DNA from 3 places in the Sporomusa sphaeroides DSM 2875 genome. Region 2 is predicted to be linked to each of the others. Evidence: riboswitches for the same ligand, from Rfam matches in the RefSeq annotation. Region 2 holds a riboswitch; each other region holds the start of a gene.
What was found. A riboswitch is a leader RNA that binds a small molecule or an ion and turns the genes downstream of it on or off. The one in region 2 is predicted to bind cobalamin.
Positions count from the first base shown of each region.

Region 1: another riboswitch for cobalamin. It lies ahead of SPSPH_RS03245 (ABC transporter substrate-binding protein); the one in region 2 lies ahead of nikB (nickel ABC transporter permease).
Region 3: another riboswitch for cobalamin. It lies ahead of cobT (nicotinate-nucleotide--dimethylbenzimidazole phosphoribosyltransferase); the one in region 2 lies ahead of nikB (nickel ABC transporter permease).

Region 1 is NZ_CP146991.1:717,512-720,789, forward strand. Features, by position in the region: gene SPSPH_RS03235 (OmpH family outer membrane protein) at 1-432, shown strand, start outside; gene SPSPH_RS03240 (coiled-coil domain-containing protein) at 524-943, shown strand; cobalamin riboswitch at 1,037-1,219, shown strand; gene SPSPH_RS03245 (ABC transporter substrate-binding protein) at 1,399-2,970, shown strand; gene SPSPH_RS03250 (ABC transporter permease) at 3,008-3,278, shown strand, end outside.
Region 2 is NZ_CP146991.1:342,897-346,174, forward strand. Features, by position in the region: gene trhA (PAQR family membrane homeostasis protein TrhA) at 1-274, opposite strand, end outside; gene SPSPH_RS01485 (winged helix-turn-helix transcriptional regulator) at 790-1,125, opposite strand; gene SPSPH_RS01490 (TIGR04076 family protein) at 1,232-1,555, shown strand; cobalamin riboswitch at 1,696-1,900, shown strand; gene nikB (nickel ABC transporter permease) at 2,138-3,076, shown strand; gene nikC (nickel transporter permease) at 3,083-3,278, shown strand, end outside.
Region 3 is NZ_CP146991.1:4,146,837-4,150,114, reverse strand. Features, by position in the region: gene SPSPH_RS19140 (ABC transporter substrate-binding protein) at 1-1,149, shown strand, start outside; cobalamin riboswitch at 1,309-1,494, shown strand; gene cobT (nicotinate-nucleotide--dimethylbenzimidazole phosphoribosyltransferase) at 1,617-2,663, shown strand; gene SPSPH_RS19130 (nicotinate-nucleotide--dimethylbenzimidazole phosphoribosyltransferase) at 2,656-3,278, shown strand, end outside.

The DNA of each region.
Region 1 (3,278 bases), 370 kb from region 2:
ATACTATTTACCTTGGTTTTGTTTTTGACAGGTGCCTTTTGTCTGTTGCAATCCGGTACAGGTGAGGCGGCCAAGAAAAAAGCGGCAGCTCCCGTCGGGATTGTAAATTATAATGTTTTATTAGACCAGCACCCGGATATGGCTAAAGCCATTGAAGAACTTAAACGGGAAAATGAGCAGGCTCAACAGGAATTTGAAAGCAAATCGTCCGGCTTGAGTGATAAAGAAAAACAGGACCTGGACCGGCAGCTGCGGCAAAGGCTGGAATTAAAGCAGCAAGAGCTATTGAACGCTATTGCTGTCCAAATTGATGCTGTCATCAAGGAGATAGCCGATGCCCAGGGATTAAGTGCCGTAGTAGACCAGGAGGCGACTATCTATGGCGGCAAAGATATCACTAATGATGTATTAAAGAAAATCCAGAAAAGGTAAGTCTCGTTTATTGTTTGTCTTATAATAATGGCTTATAATACAGTTAATGAGCAAATAGATCCAAAAGGGATTTGTACGGCGAGGTGACAGGATGAGCGCAGACAGGTTTGATCATCTGGAAAAAATGCTGGCGCAGCTTATTCACATGGTAGGGCACAACAATGCAATTACTGAAGAGCTGTGTCAACGGATGGACCGTTTGGAAACCAAGGTAGATAATCTGGAAACCAGGATGGACAGCCTGGAGGCGAAAGTAAATAGCCTGGAGGCAAAAGTAAATAGTCTGGACGCAAAGGTAAATAGCCTGGAGGCAAAACTAAATAGTCTGGACGCCAAAGTAAACGGTCTGGAAACCCAAGTTAATAGCGGCTTCGAGGGGCTTACCGGCATGGTTCATCTCCTGGGCAAAAAAATGGAGGCCATACCGCGCATTGAAGCTAAAATGGACGTCTTAAACGAGCGTGTGTTTGAGCAGGAAGCTGATATTAATATGCTGAAACGCGCTAAGTGATTGTTGCCTTTGCTCAATCCCTAAGAGTTGTACTTTGTCTAGTATTGACAAAATAGCTGCTTTTTTGTAGTATGAATCATATAAGTATGGCAATTTCATAATGTTGAGTTAGGTGCCCGCAAGGGCTTAATAGGGAAGTCCGGTGCAATACCGGCGCGGTCCCGCCACTGTAATGGGGAGCAGGCTTAAGATATGCCACTGGGATGAAGTATCCTGGGAAGGTTTAAGCAAGCTATGATCCGGAGCCAGGAGAACTGCCTAGCTGACAATCACCGTTTTTCACCCACGTGGTATGGGGAGGGGATTATGTAGAGCAATTAATCGATCTGTGCTGGTTTTTACCATTTGTGGATTAGTTCTTGCGTGCGGCTCTTCCTGAATTTCAGGAAGAGCCTTTTTGCATGTTTACAACCGTTGCTCAAAGTAGACAATGAATAGGAAAAAGGGGAGTCGGCATGAAAAAAATTGTTGGGCTGTTGCTTATGTTTGTCTTTATGATGACAGGCTGTTCGTCTGAAAAAACGGCAGGACCGGCCAAAAAGGATGAGGTTGTAATTTCAGTTGGCGTGAATATGACGGCAGGAGGCTATGACCCTATTGCCGGCTATGGTGTTTGGGGACCGGATATTTTTCACAGTAAACTGCTGAAATATAATGTAAAGAGCGAACTGGAAACAGATTTGGCAACCGCATATGAGATCAGTAAAGACGGTCTGATGTATACCTATCATTTGCGCCAGGACGCCAAATTTGCTGACGGTACGCCGTTGACTGCCAAGGATGTGGTTTTCACCTATACAAAAGCAAAAGACAGTGGTTCTGCCGCTGATCTGACCATGCTGGCCGGCGTCAAAGCGGTGGACGACTATACGGTTGTTTTTACTCTTAATAAACCCTGGTCGGTATTTACCTCAACCACTGCCACCATAGGGATTATCTCTCAGGCTGCCTACAATGAGAAATACGGGGACAATCCGCTGGCATCCGGTCCGTGGAAAGTGGCTCAATTTCAAAAAGATCAGCAGCTGATATTGGTGCCCAATGAACATTATTACGGCCAAAAGCCGAAGTTGAAAAAAGTAACTATCTTGAAGCTGGATGAAGAAGCCGCGCTGGCTGCGGCAAAATCAGGCCAACTCGATCTGGTCCTGGTTGAAACGGAATTTGCCAAAACAAAAGTGGCAGGCATGCATTTGGCAGAGCTTGAGACTGTTACCGGTCTGGTGATTAACCTGCCGATGGTGAAAGAAGCAACAACCGCTGATGGCAAAGTAATTGGCAATAATGTTACCAGCGATTGGGCTATTCGCAAGGCATTGAATATTGGCATTGACCGCAAGCTGATTGTTCAAAATGCATTTAATGGAATCGGGGACCCGGCCTATGGCTGGTCGGCCGCCCTGCCTTGGGGCAATGCTCAGGCGGCCTTTGCCGACAATCAGGTTGAAGAAGCCAAAAAAATTCTTACAGATGCCGGCTGGATTGATACCGATGGCGACGGCATCCGGGAGAAAAACGGTCTTAAGGCCGAGTTTGTAGTTACCGGACGGAGTAATGATCTGCAACGGTATAATACCGTTGTCGCCGTTGCGGCAGATGCCAAAAAACTTGGGATTAATATTATTCCCAAAGCAGCTCCCTGGAACGAATGCCGGCTAGCGCAGGCAACACCCACCTGCTGGGTTTTTGGCAGCCATAACCCAATGGATGTATATCGTTACTACCATTCTTCACAGATGGGCAAAGGTGTCATCGGCAATCCTTCCTCTTATGCCAATCCCAAGGTTGATATGTATATCGACCAGGCCTTGGCGGCTACCAGCAGTGATAAAGTTGACGAATACTGGCGCCTGGCTCAATGGGATGGAACTACCGGCATGAAAGAAGATTATCCTTATCTCTGGATCGCTAATACCCGTCTTACCTACTTTATTAAAGATGGGCTGGATATCGGCAAGCAAAGAGTTCATGTCAGAAGTCAGGGGATTCCTGTTGTCGAGAACCTGGCTGAGTGGTCATGGCAATAGCTGGTCACGCTAAATCAATGGCGTAAAGGAGAATTCAATGAGTACAGGCACCTTGAAATATTGGGGGATGACTCTTGTCAGGATGACGACCTTACTGATTGCCATTAGCATGGTTAGCTTTATCCTTATTGCTTCATCTCCCATAGATCCTGTTGATGCTTATGTCGGTGATTTAAGTGTCTCGGAGGAGCAGCGAAACAATATCATTGCTTACTGGGGGCTGGATAAATCGCCAATGGAGCGTTATCTCATCTGGGCCGGACACCTTTTCGAGGGGGATATGGGGACCTCGATTACCTATCGTCAGC
Region 2 (3,278 bases):
TCAGTACATAAATAGCTGCATGATCAAAAATCTTCAGGATATATTTTGCTCTTTCATTAGTAAAACTGTGATAAAGTGTTGATGACAAGTACAACAGCACCAAAGAAGTACCATAGATGATAACGCTTAGTAAATGCCATATACTTCCATTGTTATAGACTGATACCGTAAGCACACCAAGTCCGATTAGTGCAAAAATCGTTCCCACGCCATGTGTAGCAGCATTCAATATTTCTTCTAGATTAACTTTCGCGGTCATTGCATTCTTTACCATCTACTCATCCCCTTCTGTGATTTATTGTCCATGGTTATTATCTCTTTCTGCTTCAAATTATAACCGAGGACACATGGCGGCTACTTTACCTTTGGAGTCCCCTTTACAGGTAATTTCAATATTATGATTGAAGGAATTAACGATTCCAAATCCACGCATTTCTGAGCAATCTAACTGCCGTTTCTTTGAAAAGAGGTTCCAGGCAATATATGGGCAATGTGCTGAGTCGGCATCTTACTATGAAGCGTACACAAAACGAGGAAATTTTGCAAGACGGCATCAAGGATAACATTCCGTAAACCGCTTGTTTGCCAAAAGGCTGCGTGAGTGTGTGCGGCTGTAAGAAGTTATTTTGGTTTCTCGAACACCCAAGTTACGATAGCATTTTGCCGCTGTCCCTCTGGGGCTTACTTGCATATCTTTTCATAGTATTCCTCATTTTCGATTTATCTTAATCTTAACTTGCTTCTCAGAAAAAATCTCGAGGAGAACAAAAGGCACCCGCAGAGTATCATCTATGGTTTATGTTTTTCTCCCCATTGACATATTAGTTCCATCAAAGGATAAAGTGATAGCCCCTTTTCAGATAAGCTGTATTCAACTTTTGGGGGAATCTGAGGATATTCTTCACGTGTGATTAGGCCATCATTTTCTAATTCTTTCAGTTGTACACTCAGGGTCTTATGTGAAATTGTACCGATCAGTCGTTGTAATTCATTATATCGAATTGGCTGTGCTTCAGCCAGCCAATACAAAATGACCATTTTCCATTTGCCGCTGATCATTGATAAAGTATAACCAAAGGGTGTATCTTTCAAGCTGTTGATTGGGCGTTGTTCTCTCATGCTCATAGTATCACTTACCTTTTCACCAGTATGCGGCATAAAAGTGCATACTTCAAGTTATTTCCTTTTCATTGTAAGATATAGCTATACTTAATGTAAAGGAGCAGAATGCATGAACAAGTGTAAAATTGAAGTTATTAAAACTACATTTGATGAAGAATTAGCGAGAGCCTATGGCTGCAAGGGACTGGGGAAATGTCCAATGCATAAAGTTGGCGATATCTATTATGGCGATTACGCTAAACCGGAAGGGCTATGTGATGAAGCCTGGAAAGCCATGTATCAATATGTATTTGCCCTGGCACATGGGAGTGATATTTTTTATTATGGTGATTGGATCGATAAGCCTGGAGTGGCAATCTGCAGCTGTAATGATGGGCTAAGACCAGTTATTTTCAAGATCACAGCCACAGATCAGGTATCAAACAAAAATTAGCAGCAAACCAATATAAGTAACCATTCTTGATTTTGGACAGTGCTTTTGAGAAAGTAAGGCAAAAATAAAGTTATTGCCTAAAGTGTATTTTTATGTTATTTTTATAGACAATACAGTGAATCGGTAAATATAGGTTACAATTGTATATTGTAGAAGCAGGTGCCCTCCGGGGCTTAATAGGGAAGACCGGTGAAGACGGATGCTTGGCATCCTTCGAGTCCGGCGCGGTCCCGCCGCTGTAACGGTGAGTTTTGTCTCCATGATGCCATTAGGATCAACATCCTGAGAAGGCGAGGCAAAGCGATGAACCGTAGCCAGAAGAACTGCCTGTTTAGCAATCACCGAATATGGATAGCTGCTGTTGTCTATCCATGGAACCCGCGAGCGATGGGGAAGGGGATTTTTGCATATGGCTGCGCCGTATTGAAATTCCTGACGTATTGTCAGGAATTTTTATTTACGGGACAATATGTGGACAAAGTCTTCCGCTTACGCGGAGGACTTTTATATTTATTACGTAAGTGCAATCGGGCTTTATTGGACAGATGGCGCCGATTGCAGAAGGAACAGGAGTGATGGAGTATTCTTAAGCGACAATTGTTGCAGCGGCTTTTTCAAATCGTCATCGTACTTTTTGGTATTAGTTTTTTAAGTTTTCTGCTCATTTATCTGGCGCCCGGAGATCCGGTGCGGGCCATGTTCGCCGTTACCGGCAATATTCCATCAGAAGAAATACTGGAAGATATGCGGGAACAAATGGGGCTGAACCGCCCGTTTCTGGTGCAGTATGGACATTGGCTGATGAACTGCCTGCAAGGAGACTTTGGCACTTCTTATTCTCAGGGCAAGCCGGTGTCCGAGATGCTGGCGGTGCGGGTTCTGCCCACATTGCAGCTGGCGCTTTTGTCCCTGGTGATGATGCTGGTGATGGCGGTACCGGCAGGAGTGCTATCGGCCTTGCATCAAAACCGGTTTTTGGATTATTTTATCCGGGCGGTTACCTTCACCGGCATTTCTTTGCCGAATTTCTGGGCGGGGCTGCTGCTCATTTACTTTGTGGCGCTTAAACTGGAATTGCTGCCGGTTGTTTCCACCGGCATGGGCTTGCAGAAGATGATTCTGCCAGCCTTTACCCTGGCCTTTGCCATGGCAGGGAAATATGCGCGTCAGGTTCGCGCGGCTATATTGGAGGAAATGAGTCAGGACTATGTCTATGGAGCTTTGGCTAGAGGATTATCGGAAACAGTTGTGCTGTGGCGGCACGTTATCCCCAATGCCATGCTGCCGCTCTTAACGCTGCTGGGGCTGTCCCTGGGTTCACTGCTTGGCGGCACAGCGGTTGTTGAAGTCATTTTTTCCTATCCGGCACTGGGCAGCCTGGCCATCAACGCCATTACGTCGATGGACTACCCCTTGATTCAGGGATATGTCTTGTGGATTGCCCTGATTTATATGATCGTTAATTTGGCAGTGGATGTTTCTTACAGTTTTCTGGATCCACGCCTCAGGAAAGGGGTATAACCGGCGATGGCGCGGAGCAGATGTCAATTTTACATATTTCTGGCCTTGGTGTTAGGCATCGTGGCAGTGGCGGTGTTTGCCCCGCAGATTGCTACCCATGATCCGGGACAGGCTGTGTTGACTGCAGCCAACAAACCACCGAGCAGCGAACACTGGTTTGGCACCGATCGTATGGGGCGGGATTTGTTCTCGCGGGTTATTT
Region 3 (3,278 bases), 1.2 Mb from region 2:
AAATTAGTAGCCGTACTAACCGTTGTGCTGTTAATGGCAGGAGTTATGGCAGGCTGCGGCGGGACCGCTTCCAATGACATCAAAATTGGTGTTCTAAATGAAATGACTGGCGGTAACGCAACCATGGGTACTTCTTCTGCTAATGGTGCCAGAATGGCTATTAAAGAAGCCAATGCCAAAGGCGGAGTGCTTGGCAAACAAATAACCGCCGTTGTTGCCGATAATAAGAGTGAACCTTCTGAAGCCGCCAACGCTATGACCAAACTGGCAACTCAGGACAAGGTAGTCGCCATCACAGGTATGTTTGCCAGTTCGAACGCCATTGCTGCCTCCAGTGTAGCTGAAGCAACCAAAGTTCCGCTTTTAGCAGTAGGGGCAACCAATCCGAAAGTAACGGTGGATGAAAAAACCAATAAGGTAAAAGACTATACTTTCCGCGTCTGCTTTATTGATCCGTTCCAGGGGACGGTAGGAGCTAATTTTGTCCTCAATAGCTTAAACCTTAAAAAGGCCGCTATCTTAGTGGATAATAGCAGTGATTACAGCAAAGGACTGTCCACCTTCTTTGAAGAGGCCTTTACTAAAGGCGGCGGCGTGGTTTTGTCCAAAGAAGCCTATTTGCAAAAGGACCAGGATTTCAAGACTATTTTAACCAAAATAAAAGCCCTTAATCCTGAAGTGCTGTATGTGCCCGGATATTATGAGGAAGTAGGCAAAATTGTAAAACAAGCGCGCGAATTGGGCATTACTGTTCCCATTATCGGCGGTGATGGCTGGGATTCGCCTAAACTAATAGAAATTGGCACAGCCGCCGCGTTAAATAACACCTACTTTACCAACCACTACTCGGTGGATAACACCAGTCCCACCTCACAAGCTTTTGTTGAAGCTTACAAAAAAGAGTATGGATTAGTGCCGGATGCATTGGCTGTTTTGGGTTATGATGCCGCCAATCTGCTGATTGACGCCATCAAACGCGCTAACAGTGTGGAGCCGGCTAAGATCCGTGAGGCGCTTGCCGCCACCAAAGATTTTGCTGCTATCACTGGTGCGACGACCTTAAATGCCACCCATGATGCAGAGAAAAATGCCGTTATTATTGAAATGAAAGATGGCAAGCAAGTCTTTAAAGACACCATTAAGCCGTAGCCAGGTTCTGCGGATAATCATGCTTTCAGAAAACAGGCCGGGAATATTCCCGGCCTGTTCATATTGACGGTATTTACAGGACTCTGTTATAATTAAGGAAATTTTGCATAATACGGTTAAGGTGCCGCCGGCTAGTATCTTGTGTCACTTAAAATTTGAGATTAGATGGTGACACAAGGTACTACTACCGGGGGAGAATAGGGAAGTCTGAGTATGGCCACACCATACATAAGCGCGGGCCCGCCACTGTACCGGAGGAGAGCTTACACAGGCCACTCGTCAAGGGGAAGGCGTAAGTATTGATGAACCGGGAGCCAGGAGACCTGCCTTACACCGTTTTACATCCTTCATGGAAAAGAAGGCTTTTTTGGGATTGCCCAAAAGAGCCTTTTATTTTTGCCCCCTGTTTTTTGCCTAAGGTTTGGCGCAAGCCGTGTTTTCTTTACTTAACATAATGGGAGGTTGCTATGAGTTTACTGCAAGATACCTTAGTGAAAATTACTGCCCCGGATACTGTGATTATTCAGCAGGTACAGGATAAGCTGGATAGTCTGATCAAGCCGGCAGGCAGCCTTGGCCGGTTGGGAGACATGGTCAGACAGTATGCAGGCATCACCGGTGAGACCGAGCCGCGCCTGCCCCGCAGCTGCATGGTGGTAACATCTGCAGATCATGGAGTTGCCCGGCAGGGTATCAGTGCCTATCCGGTGGAAACTACTATGCATATGACGGCCAATTATCTTATCGCCAAAGGGGGCAGTGCCAACGCTTTTGCCAATTTCAGCGGTTCTGACCTGGTGGTGGTGGATGTTGGGGTGGCAGGTGACTTATCCTATGTTCCCGGACTGTGGCACCGGAAGATTGCTTATGGGACTCAGGATTTTACCCAAGGGCCGGCCATGAGCCGGGAGCAGGCTGTACAGGCAATCGAAACCGGGATTGAGATTGTCAACAGTAAGGTGAGTGAAGGCTACAATTGTTTTAGCCTGGGGGAAATGGGCATTGGCAATACGACGGCCAGTGCTGCCATTGTCGGTGCGTTTACCGGCCTGGAGCCGGACAAGATTACCGGGCGGGGGACCGGCATATCGGACAGCCGCATGCAGGTAAAACTTGCCATTGTCCGCCAGGCGTTGGCGGTTAATAAACCGGATGCCAAAGACGGGCTTGATGTATTGGCCAAGGTTGGCGGGTTTGAGATCGGAGCCCTTGCCGGGGTTGTTCTTGGTGCTGCCGCTAATCGCTGTGCTGTCATAATTGACGGCCTTAATACCACGGCGGCGGCTTTGATTGCCCATGCCATCCAGCCTGTAAGCAAAGAATACCTGTTTGCGTCCCATTTATCCGGTGAACCGGCCCATATCATTGCCTTGCGCTGTCTGGGGCGGGAAGCGTTTGTCGACATGGGGGTCCGGCTGGGAGAAGGCATCGGCGCTTCAGTCGCCATTGACATGTTGAAGGCAGCCGTTACCTTGCTTGATAACAGTAACCGGGGAGGGCAGGCTCATGTTTAACGATATTCTGGCAACCATCAAACCCTTGGATGAGCAGGCGATGGAGCGCTGTCAACTGCGATTGGATAACCTCACCAAGCCGCTTAACAGTTTACATTCTTTTGAACATATTGCCCGGCAGCTGGCTGGGGTTACAGGCCATCCCCGTCCCCGCAATCTGGAAAAAAGCATTATCATTATGGCTGCCGACAGCGAAGCCGCCCTGGCAGCCAGAGGCAGATATGAGCAAACACCAACCGTCCAAAAGATTAATAATTTTTGCCAGGGCCGGTCTGTGATTAACAGCTTTGCCGAACATGCGCAGGCCAAGCTGGTCCTGGTGGATATCGGCGTTGCCGCCGGGCTGCCGCCATACGCGCAAGTCCGGCATGAAAAAATTGCTTATGGTACGGCAAATATGCTGCAAGGTCCGGCATTAACCAGAACGCAAACAATACAGGCCGTCAAGGTGGGAATCCAAACGGCTTCAGAGGCCATCGCCAGCGGTGTGCAGGTAATCGGACTGGGTGAAATGGGCATAGCCGGCACAATTTCCGGTTTGGCGGTTGCCTCCTGCTATAGTGAACAGCCGCTGGAAAACCTCACCGGCCGTGAGCGGGTGATTATCCGGCGGTC